Regions from separate parts of the Xanthomonas indica genome, predicted to be linked through region 2. Evidence: riboswitches for the same ligand, from Rfam matches in the RefSeq annotation. Region 2 holds a riboswitch; each other region holds the start of a gene.
The links. Region 2 has a riboswitch for cobalamin ahead of Q7W82_RS04040 (ribonucleoside-diphosphate reductase subunit alpha). Riboswitches for the same ligand answer to the same signal wherever they lie in the genome.

Region 1 (4,368 bases), 400 kb from region 2:
GAACAGCCATGCGAACGAAACCCTGTCGGTTGGCCGGCGGGACGCGCGGCGGCGCGCAGGATAGCCGGGCGCGCCGCGCGCGTCAGCCGCGGCGGTGCCGGCGGACCCAGCGCGCTGCTAGACTCGGGCGATGTTCGCCTCGTCCTCGCTCACCGGCAGCAAGCCGGAACAGTACGCCCAGTTGCTCGACCAGGCCCGTGCCCTGGTCGCCGGGGAGCCCGACCGTATCGCCAATGCCGCCAACCTGGCGGCGCTGGTGTACCACGCGCTGCCGCGGCTGAACTGGGTCGGTTTCTATCTCTACGACGGCAAGGAACTGGTGGTCGGGCCGTTCCAGGGTCTGCCGGCCTGCGTGCGCATTCCGCTGCACAAGGGCGTATGCGGCGCGGCCGCCAGCAGCGGCCAGACCCAGCGCATCGACGACGTGGAGGCGTTCCCCGGGCACATCGCCTGCGATGCGGCCTCGCGTTCGGAACTGGTGGTACCGCTGCTGCGCGACAGCGCGCTGGTCGGCGTGTTCGACCTGGACAGCCCCGACCTGGCCCGCTTCGACGCCGACGACCAGCGCGGGCTGGAAGCGATCGCCCAGGTCTTCGTCGACAGCCTGCGATGAGCACCACCAAGCTGCGCAACATCGGCCCCAAGAGCGCGGCCTGGCTGCGCCAGGTCGGCGTGCGCACGCAGCAGGACCTGGAGGCGGCCGGCGCGGTCGGGGCCTTCGTCAAGGTCAAGCGTGCCGGCTTCAAGCCCAGCCTCAACCTGCTGTATTCGCTGGAAGGCGCGCTCAGCGGCTGCCACTGGCAGGAACTGTCCGAGGCGCGGCGCGCGCAGTTGCTGGGCGAGCTGGAGACCGCAACGGCGGCGCTGCCGGCGCAGCGCGGCCTGCCGGTCGCCGGGCCGGTGGCGACCACCCATTTCGACCGCGCCGATACGCGCGGCGACGATGACGCCGACGGCGCCTACGCGCCCGACCCGCACGACACGCCGGCGAACGACCATCACGGCGACGACGACGGCCACGGCACCCACGCCGACTGAGCCGCGCAGGCAGCGGCGATCGCGTACAATCGCGCCGCTTCAAGGTGACCCGCCGGCTCCGGCCAGCGGGTTGAAACGGGAAGCCGGTGCGTCTTGCGACAAGGCCGGCGCTGCCCCCGCAACGGTAAGCGATCCGCGCTGACGACCTGCGCCACTGTGCCTGGGCATGGGAAGGCGTCGCAGCCGGGAGGTCCGCCTCCCCGATCGCCAGCCCGGAGACCGGCCTTGCAGTTCACTGGTTGCGATGCGGAGGGCGTCGCGGCGTGCCGCGCCGTGTCCGGCGCCGTCCGCTTGCACCTTCCGTTCGCGACTCCCTTGCCGTCACAGCGCGCAGCCGCGCGCCGGAGTTGCCACCCATGTCGTCCCGCCTGCTTTCGGTCGCGATCGCGTCCGCCCTGTCCCTGCCCGCGCTGGCCCACGCCGCCGATGCCGCCACCGACCTCGACCAGGTCCTGGTCACCGCCACCCGCACCCAGATCTCGGTGGAGGACAGCGTGGTCCCGGCGCAGGTCATCGACCGCGCCGAGATCGAGCGCAGCCAGGCCGATTCGCTGGCGCAGCTGCTGCAGGGCCGCGCCGGCATCGGCATCTCCAACCAGGGCGGCCTGGGCAAGCTGACCACGCTGAACCTGCGCGGCAGCGAATCGGACCACGTGCTGGTGCTGGTGGACGGCGTGCGCATCGGCTCGGCCAGCGCCGGCCTGGCCGCGTTCCAGGATCTGCCGCTGAGCCAGATCGAGCGCATCGAGATCGTGCGCGGCCCGCGTTCGAGCCTGTACGGCTCCGACGCGATCGGCGGCGTCATCCAGATCTTCACCCGCCGCGGCGGCCAGGGCTTCCAGCAGAACCTGAGCCTGGGCGGCGGCAGCCACGGCCTGCGCGAGGCCGGCGCCGGCTTCAGCAACCGCGGCGAGCGCGGCTGGCTGGCCGTGCAGGGCGGCTACCAGAAGACCGACGGCATCAATGCCTGCAACGGCTCGGCCACGCTATTCGCCGGCTGCTTCGTCGACCAGCCCGACCGCGACGGCTACCGCAACGTCTCGCTGAGCGCGCGCGGCGGCTACGCCCTGACCGACACGCTGCGCATCGAGGGCCAGGCGCTGAACATCGACAGCCGCAACGCGTACGACGGCGACGCGCTGTTCGCCGGCAACGAGGCCGACAACACCCAGCAGGTGTTCAGCGGCAAGCTCGACTGGACGCCCTCCGATCGCCTGCACCTGGCCGCGCAGCTGGGCCGCAACGTCGACGACGCCGACAGCTACTACCGTGCGCCGGGCGCGCGCACCCGCAGCTTCATCAGCACCTTCGACAGCCGCCGCGACACCGCCGCGCTGCAGGGCGACATCACCCTGGCCGAAGGCCACCTGCTCAGCGTCGGCAGCGACTGGCAGCGTGAGCACGTCGCCAGCACCACCGCCTTCGACGTCGACAGCCGCGACAACACCGGCGTGTTCGCCGAGTACCAGGGCCGCTTCGGCGCGCAGCAGCTGCAGGCCAGCGTGCGCAGCGACGACAACGAGCAGTTCGGCGAGCACACCACCGGCAGCCTCGGCTGGGGCCTGGCGTTGGCGCATGGCCTCAAGCTCACCGCCAGCGTCGGCACCGGCTTCAAGGCGCCGACCTTCAACGACCTGTACTACCCGTTCGCCGGCAACCCTGACTTGAAGCCGGAGCGCTCCAAGAGCGGCAACCTGGGCATCGCGCAGTATGCCGACAGCTGGAACTGGACCTTCAACGCCTACGAGACCCGGGTCAAGGACCTGATCTCCTACGACGCGGTCAGCTTCCTGCCGGTCAACGTGGACGAGGCACGCATCCGCGGCGCCGAACTGACCGGCTATGCGTTGCTGGCCGGCTGGGAACTGTCGGCGCAGCTGAGCCACACCGATCCGCGCAACCGCAGCGACGGCGACAACCGCGACAACTGGCTGGCGCGGCGCGCGCAGAACACCGCGCGCCTGGACGTGGACCGCGGCATCGGCCCGGTCAAGCTCGGCGTCACCGTGTTCGGCAGCGGCCACCGCTTCGACGACGCGGCCAACCGCGTGCGCCTGGCCGGCTATGGCACCGTCGACCTGCGCGCGGAATACGCGTTCACCCCGGACTGGACGCTGCAGGCCAAGGCCAGCAACGTGTTCGATCGCGACTACCAGACGGTGAACTGGTACAACCAGCCGGGCCGCGAGTACGCGCTGACCCTGCGCTACGCGCCGGCAGCGCGCTGAGCCGGCGTCCCGCGCTGCGCCGATGGCGTGGCGCGGGACGACAGTGCAGAAACCACGCGTCTTTTTTTGTAGGAGCGGCTTCAGCCGTGATCGGCTTTCCCGGGAAAGCCTGTCGCGGCTGAAGCCGTTCCTACGAAAGGCGGCATGTGCGAACACAGCGGATGTAGATGCGCGCATTCTCAAAGCAGACATGCGCGACGCACGCGCACGTGGTCGCTCGCGATCAGGCCGCTGGCTGCCGAACGCAAACAGCCTCCCTCGTGCTCATGCATCGCGGCACAAACCTGACAGTTCAGCGACCGCTGCGCGCCCGGACCCTCACCCCAACCCCTCTCCCGGGGGGAGAGGGGCTTACTGCGTCATCGGCTGAAGCCGCTCCTGCAAGCGCATCCCGGTCTTTGCGCTACACCGCAGTGTTTGGATCGCCGTCGTATCAGCGCAGCCGCAGCAGCTCGCGCAAATCATCCATCAGCAACACCACGTCGGCCGTGGCCAGATCCAGATCGCGCGGATAGCCGTAACGCACCAGCGCCACCGGCATGCCGGCGGCGTGGCCGGCCTGCAGGTCGGTCCCCGAATCGCCGACCATCAGGCAGCGCGCCGGCGGCTGCGCGAACTGCTGCGCCAGGTGCAGCAGCGGCGCCGGGCTGGGCTTGCGCTCGGGCAGACTGTCGCCGCCGAGCACCGCAGAGAACAGATCGGCCACGCCCAGATGGCGCAACAACGGCGGCACCATTGCCGACGGCTTGTTGGTGCACAGCGCCAGCGTCACACCATCCGCATGCAACTGCGTCAGCGCCTCGGCCGCACCCGGATACAGCCGCGGACTGCGCAACAGGCATTCGGCGTAGTGACGCATGAAGGTCGGCATCACCGTCTCGAGTGGCGTGGCGTCGCCGACATGCCGCCAGGCGCTCTCGACCAGTTTGCGCACGCCCTCGCCGATCCAGCCGAGCACGGTCGCCTCCGACACGCGCGGCAGGCCGAAGTCGGCCAGGGTGCGGTTCAGCGCCTCGGCGATGTCGGCGCCGCTGTCGACCAGGGTGCCGTCCAGGTCGAACACCACCAATGCATAAGGAAATGTCATGTCGTGCCAACACAG
Region 2 (4,368 bases):
GCGGTTGATGAAGCTGATGATCTTGCCGGTGCCGGTCATGCGGTTCTGCCGGACCAGGTTGTAGAAATACGCGAAGCCGGAATAGAAGTTGATGCCTTCCAGGATCGAGGACTGGATCAGCGAGCGCAGCAGGGTCTCTGCGGTCTTCTCGCGCATGAAGTCGTCATAGGCCTGCATGATCGGCTGGTTGCGCGCGATGATGGTCGGATGCGTGCGGGCGATCTCGAACACGCGGTTCTGGTCGGCCAGGCCGGCGATCGAGGCCAGCACGTACGAGTAGCTCTCGTTGTGGATCACTTCCTGCTGGCCGATGATCGCGGCGTTGGCGTGCGCGGCCGGGTCGGTGATGTATTCGGCGACGTTGTAGATGAAGCGCGTCTGCGGCGAATCCAGCGTGGCCAGCAGACCGATGATCGAGTCGTAGGCGTTCTTCTCGCGCGCCGACAGCTCCCCGTACTGCTTGGCATCGCCCTTCATGTCCACTTCGTCGGGGATCCAGAAGTTGGTCGACAGCTCCTTGTACGCCCGGTAGAAGGACGGGTACGGGATGTCGTTCCAGTTGAGGATGCCGCTGGTGGTGCCGTTGATGATGCCGGTGGAGCGGTTGGGGTGCAGCGGTTCGAGGATCTTGATGCGGTCGAGCGCGATGGCCATGGATGTGCTTCGGTAGTCGGGTGAACGGCGCCGGCGGGCGGCGCGGGAATGCGGGACGCGCGCGGCAGGGGCGGCCTGCCGCGCGGCGCTGGGCTCAGGCGCCCGCGATCAGCTCGAGCACCACTCGCACTCGCTGATGTCGATGTCGTTGGAGCGCACGTAGTACGTGGTCTTCAGGCCTTCCTTCCACGCGGTCATGTGCAGGTCCAGCAGGGTGCTGGCGCGGATGCCGCTGGGCACGTAGAAGTTGAAACTGATCGACTGGTCGACGTGACGCTGGCGGCGCGCGTTCTGGCGCACGCTGGCGAACTGGTCGACCTTGTAGGCGCCCTTCTCGTAGTACGGATAGGTGTCCACGGTCAGCCCCGGCGCCACCACCGGGCGGCGGAAGTCCTTCTTCTCTTCGTAGTAGAACGCGCTGTAGATCGGGTCGATCGACGCAGTGGAGCCGGCGATCTGCGCGGTGCTCATGTTCGGCGCCACCGCCACCATCCAGGCGTTGCGCACGCCGTGCACGCTTACCTGCGCGGCCAGTTCCTGCCACTCGGCGCTGTCGTAGCCGCGCTTGGTGAAGTACTCGCCGTTCTGCCAGTCGCTGCCCTTGAACACCTTGTACGCGCCCTTCTCCTTGGCCAGCGCCAGGCTCGCCTGGATGGTCAGGTAGTTGATGCGTTCGTACAGCGAATCGCTGTACGCCTCGGCGTCCGGCGAATTCCAGTCGATGCCCTTCTGCGCCAGCAGGTGGTGCCAGCCGAAGGTGCCCAGGCCGATCGCGCGGTACTTCTGGTTGGTGATGGTGGCCTGCGGCACCGGCAGTTCGTTGAGGTCGATGACGTTGTCGAGCATGCGCACCTGGACGCGGATCAGCCGCTCCAGGATGTCCGGCGACAGCAGGTCCGGCTGCGCGGTCACCGCACGGCCCAGGTTCACCGAGGACAGGTTGCACACGACGAAGTCGCCGGCCTGCTTGGTGGTGACGATCTGGTCGCCGCTGATCATCTCCTGGATGACCCGGGTTGGGCTCATGTTCTGCAGGATCTCAGTGCACAGGTTGCTGGAATAGACCATGCCCTGGTGCTTGTTCGGGTTCATGCGATTGACTTCGTCGCGGTAGAACATGAACGGGTTGCCGGTCTCCAGCTGGCTGACCATGATGCGCTTGAACATGTCGATGGCCTTGACCACCTTGCGGCCGATGCGCTCGTCGGCCACCACTTCCTCGTAGCGGGCGCGGAAGCTGCCTTCGCCGCGCTTCTCGTCGAAGAAGTCCTGCAGGTACCAGCCCTTGACCTCCTTCACCTCGTGCGGGTCGAACAGATACCACTCGCCGCGGCGTTCCACCGCTTCCATGAAGATGTCCGGCACGCACACCGCGGTGAACACGTCGTGCGCGCGCAGGCGCTGGTCGCCGTTGTTCAGGCGCAGGTCCAGGAACGCCTCGATGTCGCGGTGCCAGATGTCCAGGTACACGGCGATGGCGCCCTTGCGCTGGCCGAGCTGGTCCACCGACACGGCGGTGTTGTTGAGCTGCTTGATCCACGGCACCACGCCGCCGCTGGAGTTCTTCACCCCGCGGATCGCCGAACCGGAGGAACGCACGTAGCCCAGGTAGGCGCCGACGCCGCCGCCGTGCTTGGACACGCGCGCCACGTCGGTGTTGGAGTCGTAGATGCCCTGCAGGCTGTCGTCGACGGTGTCGATGAAGCAGCTCGACAGCTGCCCGCCGATCTTGCCGGCGTTGGCCAGGGTCGGCGTGGCGACGGTCATGTACAGGTTGGACAGCGCCCAGTAGGCCTCGCCGACCAGCTGCATGCGGCGCTCGCGCGGCTTCTCGTCCTGCATCAGGTACAGGGCGATGGTCAGCCAGCGCTCCTGCGGCAGTTCGTACACCTTGCGCGAGTTGTCGGTGGCCAGGTAGCGCGTGGCCAGCAGGTACAGGCCGTTGTAGGCGAACAGCTTGTCGCGCTCCGGATCGATCATGCGGCCGGCTTCGGCCAGTTCGTCCTTGGAGTAGTTCTTGAGGATGTCGATCGAGTACACGCCGCGGTCGGCCAGGCTTTCCTGCAGGCCGACGTAGGAGCCGTACTTCTCGCCGGCATCGTAGAAACGGTTCTTGCTGGCGCGCTTGTACAGGCGGTCCAGGTACAGGCGCGCGGCGAAGTACTCCCACTCCGGCGTGGCGATGTCCACGCGCGACTCGGCCTCGCGGATCAGGTAGTCGACCATGTCGTCGGCCGACAGGCTTTCCTTCTTCTCGATGAAGGCGAAGGCCTTGCGCTCGTAGTCGCTCACGTCCAGCTGCGGGAACTCGGCGTGGATCCGGTCCAGGGTGCGCTGCAGGCGCGAGCGGTCGAAGGCCATGCGGCGGTTGCCGCCGTCCTTGACGATCCAGGTCACGGCGCGCTGGTCGTTGCTCGGCTCGCTGCTGGCCGGTTCCGGCTGGGCAGTGGCGGCAGCGGTCGTGGGGTCGACGGCGGCGTCGACGGACGCGGTGGCCGGCAGGCTGTGGGTCTGGCTCATGAAGGTCTCCAAGCGTGGTGCACGCGGCCGCCCGACCCTCGCAGGCAGCGGTCCGACCGGATCGGCAGGTGGGCGGGCGGTGTCGCGAAGACTGCAAACGGCGCAGGCACCAGGCCTGCGGGCGGTCCACGCTGCACCGACCCTCTCCCCCCGGAGATCGCACGGTCGGCGCCGCGCGGTGTGCTTCGCGCGGCTGTCGGCAGGTCTTCGGGCTGATGGGCGACGGCCGCGTGGCCGGTTCCTAGCCCGTCGCTTCCCAAGGCGGGCGCCTCAGTGCGGATGACGGGTTCGTTCCCAATTACCGCTGCGGGGCAGCGCCGGAATTGGCGTTGGCACGCCGCACCGGCTTCCCTTTTGATCCCGCGGCTTGGGGCCGCAGGAACCGACCACCCCAAGATAGTGTGGTCGGCCAACGGCGTCAACGCTAAATATGGGTCAAATTACGAAAACCTAAGCCTGGCAACGGTTTGCCGATTTCCGGCAGTGCCGGCCCGTCCGCGCAGGCCATTCTCGGCCGTGATCGGGCCGTGAAGCCGGCCGCTGGCGGAGACCTTCCGCCCCCGCCGACACCTCGCGCCGCGCCGATGCTTACGGGCGGCACGGCACCACCGTGCCGCCCGCGTCGGTGCAGGTGCCGGTGTGGACGACACTGCCGTCCTGCACGCTGGTACTGCCCTGGTAGCTCCCCTGCGCGCCGTCGACACTGCTCTGGCGGCTGCCGCTGAGGGTGCCGTCGGCGGCCCGGACCAGGCTGCCGCTGCTGCTGGCACTGGCGCCGTCGGCGCGCTGCACGCTGGCACTGCCCTGGCGGCCGGCGCTGCCGTCGGCATCGCGGTACGCACTGCCCTGGCGCGTGGCGCTGCCGCCGGCGGTCGTCGCGCGGGTGGCGGCACTGCTTGCGCTGGCGTTGCCCTGGCCGTCGGCCTGCCACTGCCGGGCCCGCTGCACGCTGCCGTGGGCGCTGCTGGCGCTGGCCTGGACGGCGGCGTGGCGGACACCATCGGTGGTGCCGGCGCTGCGTGTGCGGGTGTGCTCGCGCGCGTGGGCGATGGGCGCGGCCAGGACGCCGGCAGCGAGCGCCAGCAGCAAGCAGGTGGTGCGAGGGGACAGTGACATGGCGTACTCCGGTGACAGCAGCGGCATGCTGCCGAGGTCACCGTAGCCACGGCGCCGGCGCGCGGGGCACCGCATCGG
Region 3 (4,368 bases), 130 kb from region 2:
CGGCACCGGGATCGGCACGTTGATGCCGACCTGGCCGACGTCGATCTCCTCCTGGAACCTGCGTGCGGCGGCGCCGGATTGGGTGAACAGCGCCGTGCCGTTGCCGTTCGGATTGGCGTTGACCAGGGCGATCGCGTCCTCCAGCGTGGCCGCCTCCAGGATCACCAGCACCGGGCCGAAGATCTCTTCGTCGTAGATGCGCATGCCCGGTGCGACCCCGGAGAAGATCGTCGGGCCGACGAAGTTGCCGTGCGCGAAACCGGGCACCGTCGGGTTGCGCCCGTCCAGTTCCAGCGTCGCGCCCTCGGCGATGCCGGCGGCGATCAACGCTTCGATGCGCTCGCGCGCGCTGCGCGAGATCACCGGGCCCAGGTCGGTGCCGGGTTCGCTGCCGGCGTTGACCTTCAGTGTCTGCGCCCTGGCCACCAGGTCGGGAATCCACTGCTGCGCCTCGCCGACCAGCACCACCGTCGAGGCTGCCATGCAACGCTGGCCGGCGGCGCCGAAGGCCGCGCCCACCAGCGCGTCGAGGGTCTGCGCGCGCGGCGCATCCGGCAACACCACCGCGTGGTTCTTGGCGCCCATCATGCATTGCACGCGTTTGCCGGCCAGCGCCGCGCGCTGGTACACGTGGGTGCCGACCTTGGTGGAGCCGACGAACGACAGCGCCTTGATGTCGGCGTGGTCGCACAGTGCATCGACCACCTCGGCGCCGCCATGGACGACGTTCAGCACGCCCTTGGGCACGCCCGCCTGCAAGGCCAGTTCGACCAGCCGCATGGTCACCAGCGGATCCTGCTCGGACGGCTTGAGCACGAAGGTGTTGCCGGTGGCGATGGCCATCGGGAACATCCACAGCGGAATCATCGCCGGGAAATTGAACGGGGTGATGCCGGCGCACACGCCCAGCGGCTGCAGCAGCGTGTAGGTATCCACGCCGTTGGCGACGTTGTTGGCCAGTTCGCCCAGTTGCAGGTTGCCGATCGCCGCGGCCTGTTCCACCACTTCCAGGCCGCGGAAGACATCGCCTTCCGCGTCGGCCAGGGTCTTGCCCTGCTCGCGGGTGAGGATCGCCGCCAGCTCGCCCATGTGCGCCCGGATCAGCTGCTGGTAGGTGAGGAAGATCCGCGCGCGGACGCCGATCGGCGTCTTGCGCCAGCTGGCGAACGCGCGTTGCGCGGCGGCCACGGCGGCGTCGACTTCCGCGACGGTGGCGAAGGGCACGCGTGCGAGCACGTCCTGGGTCGCCGGATCGACCACCTCGCGCCATTGGCTGCTGCTGGATTCGACGAACGCGCCGTCGATCAAGAGCTTGACGGTCGCCACCTCGGCGCGGGTCCGGGTCATCTGGTTCACGGGTCCTGTCTCCTCATCGCATCACCACCGGGCGGGCGGCGATGGACAGGACAAGCGAACGCGCGGCGCAGGGCCCCGACGTCGTTCGGCTCGTCAGGTTGCCCACCGCAACACCCGAGAAAGAACGTCGCAGGACGTCCGCGTCAGGCCGGTCTCCGGGCTTGCGAGCAATGCGCGATCGCATTACCCCGACACCTTCCCGCTTGCGCAGTGGTCTGTTGTCGGGTGTTCTCGCCTACCGTTGCGGGGGCAGCGCCGGCATCGGACCGGCTTCCCGTTTCACCCGGCGCATCTTGCGACGACCAGGCACCTGAAGCGTGGCCAGTGTAGTCGCGCCGCGGCGGCGGCAACACGCTGCAGCGCAGCGCGCGGTGTGGGCGCCGGCACGCAGCGCACGAATGCCGACAGCGCAGAAGCGACGGTCGCCCGCAGCGACGGGCGTGCACGACAGGCGTGTACAGGACGCAGCGACAACATCCAGCGCGCCGCACGATCGCCGCCGCACCTGGCCGCCGCGACGTCCCGCACGGGACGCCCGCCAGCACGTGCCGCTATAGCCGATGCTAAGAAGAGAAGCTGCAGGTTCGCGTGCGTTCCAGGGATGTTCGCTGCAGTTGGCGACTGTTAGACTGCGCGTCCCCTTGGGGAGTAGCCTGCTGTCCGCCCGGTGCGGACAGCGCCCGTATCAACAGACTCGGCCGATGCGCCGTGGTACGGGCAGCCAGTTCGGTTGGCGAGACCAGCGGCGAGTGCGCAAGGCGACGGCCGGGCGCGCGCGCTCGTCGTTGTCGCCTGTCCCGGTACGGTTCCCCATGTCGTTTCTTTCGATTCTGCTGCTCGGCATCGCCATGTCGACCGACGCCTTCGCCGCGGCGGTCGGCAAGGGCGCGGCGATGCAGCGGCCGCGCTGGGCCGATGCGCTGCGCGCCGGCCTGATCTTCGGCTGCATCGAGGCGCTGACCCCGGCGCTGGGCTGGGCGCTGGGCCAGGCCGCGGCCAAGTACGTGGTCGCCTTCGACCACTGGATCGCCTTCGGCCTGCTCGGCGCGCTGGGCGTGCACATGATCGTCGCCGGCCTCAAGCCGGAGACCGACGCGCCCGAGGACGCCGCGCCCAAGCGCCACGGCTTCTGGAACCTGGCCGCCACCGGCTTTGCCACCAGCATCGACGCGATGGCGGTCGGCGTCGGCCTGGCCTTCCTCGACGTGAACATCGTCGAGGTCGCGGCGATCATCGGCCTGTGCACGCTGACCATGGTCACCCTGGGCATCATGCTCGGCCGCGCGCTCGGCACGCTCGCCGGCAAGCGCGCCGAGATCGTCGGCGGCGCGCTGCTGATCGCGATCGGCAGCACCATCCTGTTCGAGCATCTGCATGGTGCAGGTTGATCGACGGGGCGCTGGTGCGGCCGGGATTCGGGATTCGGGAGTGGGGATGTGCGGTGACGTGCGTGCCCATCCCGCATTGACGGCGTCCTGGGTCAGGCCGGCTTGGCGGTGAATTCGAGATAGGTGGACAGGATGTACTTGTCGCCGCTGCGCGGCGGCAGGCCGGCGTGCAGGAACATCCAGTACGGCGGGAACACCAGCAGGCGCCCGGCGCGCGGGGCGACCTCCAGGTCCAGGTCGAGGAAGCGGGTATGCCCGCCCTCGGCCACGTCGTTGAGGTACCACAGGAACACCAGGTAGCGGCCGGTCTCCGCGTCGCAGGCGTCGAAGTGCGGCTGGAAGCGTTCGCCGGCATCGGCGCGGTAGCGCTTGATCCGCAGGTCGGCCAGGCGTGGGCGCCACGGCACTTCGGCGGACAGCCCGAGCTCGGCGTTGTAGCGGGCCAGCGCCGCGCGCACCTGCTCGATGAAAAAGCCCTGGAACGCGGGATCGGCGAGACGGGTGACGTTGAGTTCGGTCCAGGCGCTGTCGTCCAGCCCGGCGCGCTGGCCGGCGCCATTGCGGCTGTGCTGGGCGGCGCTGTGTTCGAATTGCGCGATCAGTTGCGCGCAGAAGCCCGGCTCCAGTGCCCCGTCGTAGACGCGGACGTAGTGGCGCAGGTCGGTGTGGTTCAGGCACATCGGCATGCTGCCCCCGCAGCAGAACGGCGCGCCCGGAGGGGCGCGCCGTGTCGCACGCTCCGGCGCCGCCCGCGTGTGCGGGCGGCGCCGGCTCCACTCAGAAGCGGTAGGTGGCCCGCATCCAGTAGTAGCGGCCGAGCGTGTCGTAGGTGCTCACGTCGGTGTTCGCGTTCAACACGTTGTTCTGGTACATGACCGGCGGCTGCTTGTTGGTCAGGTTGTCCACGCCCAGGTCCAGGCGCAGGTTGGCCCCGGCCATGTCGTAGCCCACCTGCAGGTTGTGGTACATGTAGCTGCCGTAGTCCAGCACCACGCCCTTGAACGCCGCATCGGCGGACATGTTCTGGCTCAGGTCGCCACTGCCGACCTGCACCTTGCCGATCCAGCGGGTGGTCCAGCTCGCATCCCAGTTGCCCAGCTTCCAGCCGACCTGGGCGTGCGCGCGCCAGTGCGTGTAGTTGCCGTAGGACGAGTTGTAGCGGCCGGCCATGTGCACCACCGTGTCTCCGGTGTCGATGTCGTAGCGGTGCAGGTAGGTGCTGTCCACGGCCACGGTGAACTTGCCGAACGCGGTCTCCGGCAGCACGTAGTTGGCGCCGAGGTCGATGCCCTGGGTGTTGAGCTTGCCGATGTTCACGACCGGCGTCTGGATGTAGTTGATGTTGCCGGCGCTGACGGTACCCGCGCCGTAGCGGTGGATGTAGCTGCAGTACGGGCTGTTGTCGTCGTTGTAGCAGAGGTCGGCCACGGTCTGCGCGGAGATCGACTGGATCAGGTCGTTGAGCTTGACCTTCCACCAGTCGAGGTTGACCGACAGGCCCGGCACGTACTCGGGGCTGTAGACCAGGCCGTAGTCGAAGGAGGTGCCCTTCTCCGGCTTGAGCTGATAACCGACATAGCTGGACCCGGACACGATGCCGTTGGTCTGCGACAGGCCCGAGCCG

Region 1: linked by a shared signal. The riboswitch ahead of btuB (TonB-dependent vitamin B12 receptor) and the one ahead of Q7W82_RS04040 (ribonucleoside-diphosphate reductase subunit alpha) in region 2 are both predicted to bind cobalamin.
Region 3: linked by a shared signal. The riboswitch ahead of Q7W82_RS03500 (CoA-acylating methylmalonate-semialdehyde dehydrogenase) and the one ahead of Q7W82_RS04040 (ribonucleoside-diphosphate reductase subunit alpha) in region 2 are both predicted to bind cobalamin.

What each region holds. Positions count from the first base shown of each region.
Region 1 covers NZ_CP131914.1:1,358,866-1,363,233, reverse strand. Annotated here, with positions in the region: gene bioD (dethiobiotin synthase) at 1-10, opposite strand, end outside; gene Q7W82_RS05865 (GAF domain-containing protein) at 131-613, shown strand; gene Q7W82_RS05860 (TfoX/Sxy family protein) at 610-1,038, shown strand; cobalamin riboswitch at 1,064-1,281, shown strand; gene btuB (TonB-dependent vitamin B12 receptor) at 1,395-3,266, shown strand; gene gph (phosphoglycolate phosphatase) at 3,700-4,353, opposite strand.
Region 2 covers NZ_CP131914.1:963,203-967,570, reverse strand. Annotated here, with positions in the region: gene Q7W82_RS04045 (ribonucleotide-diphosphate reductase subunit beta) at 1-654, opposite strand, end outside; gene Q7W82_RS04040 (ribonucleoside-diphosphate reductase subunit alpha) at 763-3,174, opposite strand; cobalamin riboswitch at 3,355-3,576, opposite strand; gene Q7W82_RS04035 (hypothetical protein) at 3,763-4,290, opposite strand.
Region 3 covers NZ_CP131914.1:832,685-837,052, reverse strand. Annotated here, with positions in the region: gene Q7W82_RS03500 (CoA-acylating methylmalonate-semialdehyde dehydrogenase) at 1-1,347, opposite strand, end outside; cobalamin riboswitch at 1,485-1,685, opposite strand; gene Q7W82_RS03495 (manganese efflux pump MntP family protein) at 2,169-2,744, shown strand; gene Q7W82_RS03490 (2OG-Fe(II) oxygenase) at 2,837-3,424, opposite strand; gene Q7W82_RS03485 (TonB-dependent receptor) at 3,522-4,368, opposite strand, start outside.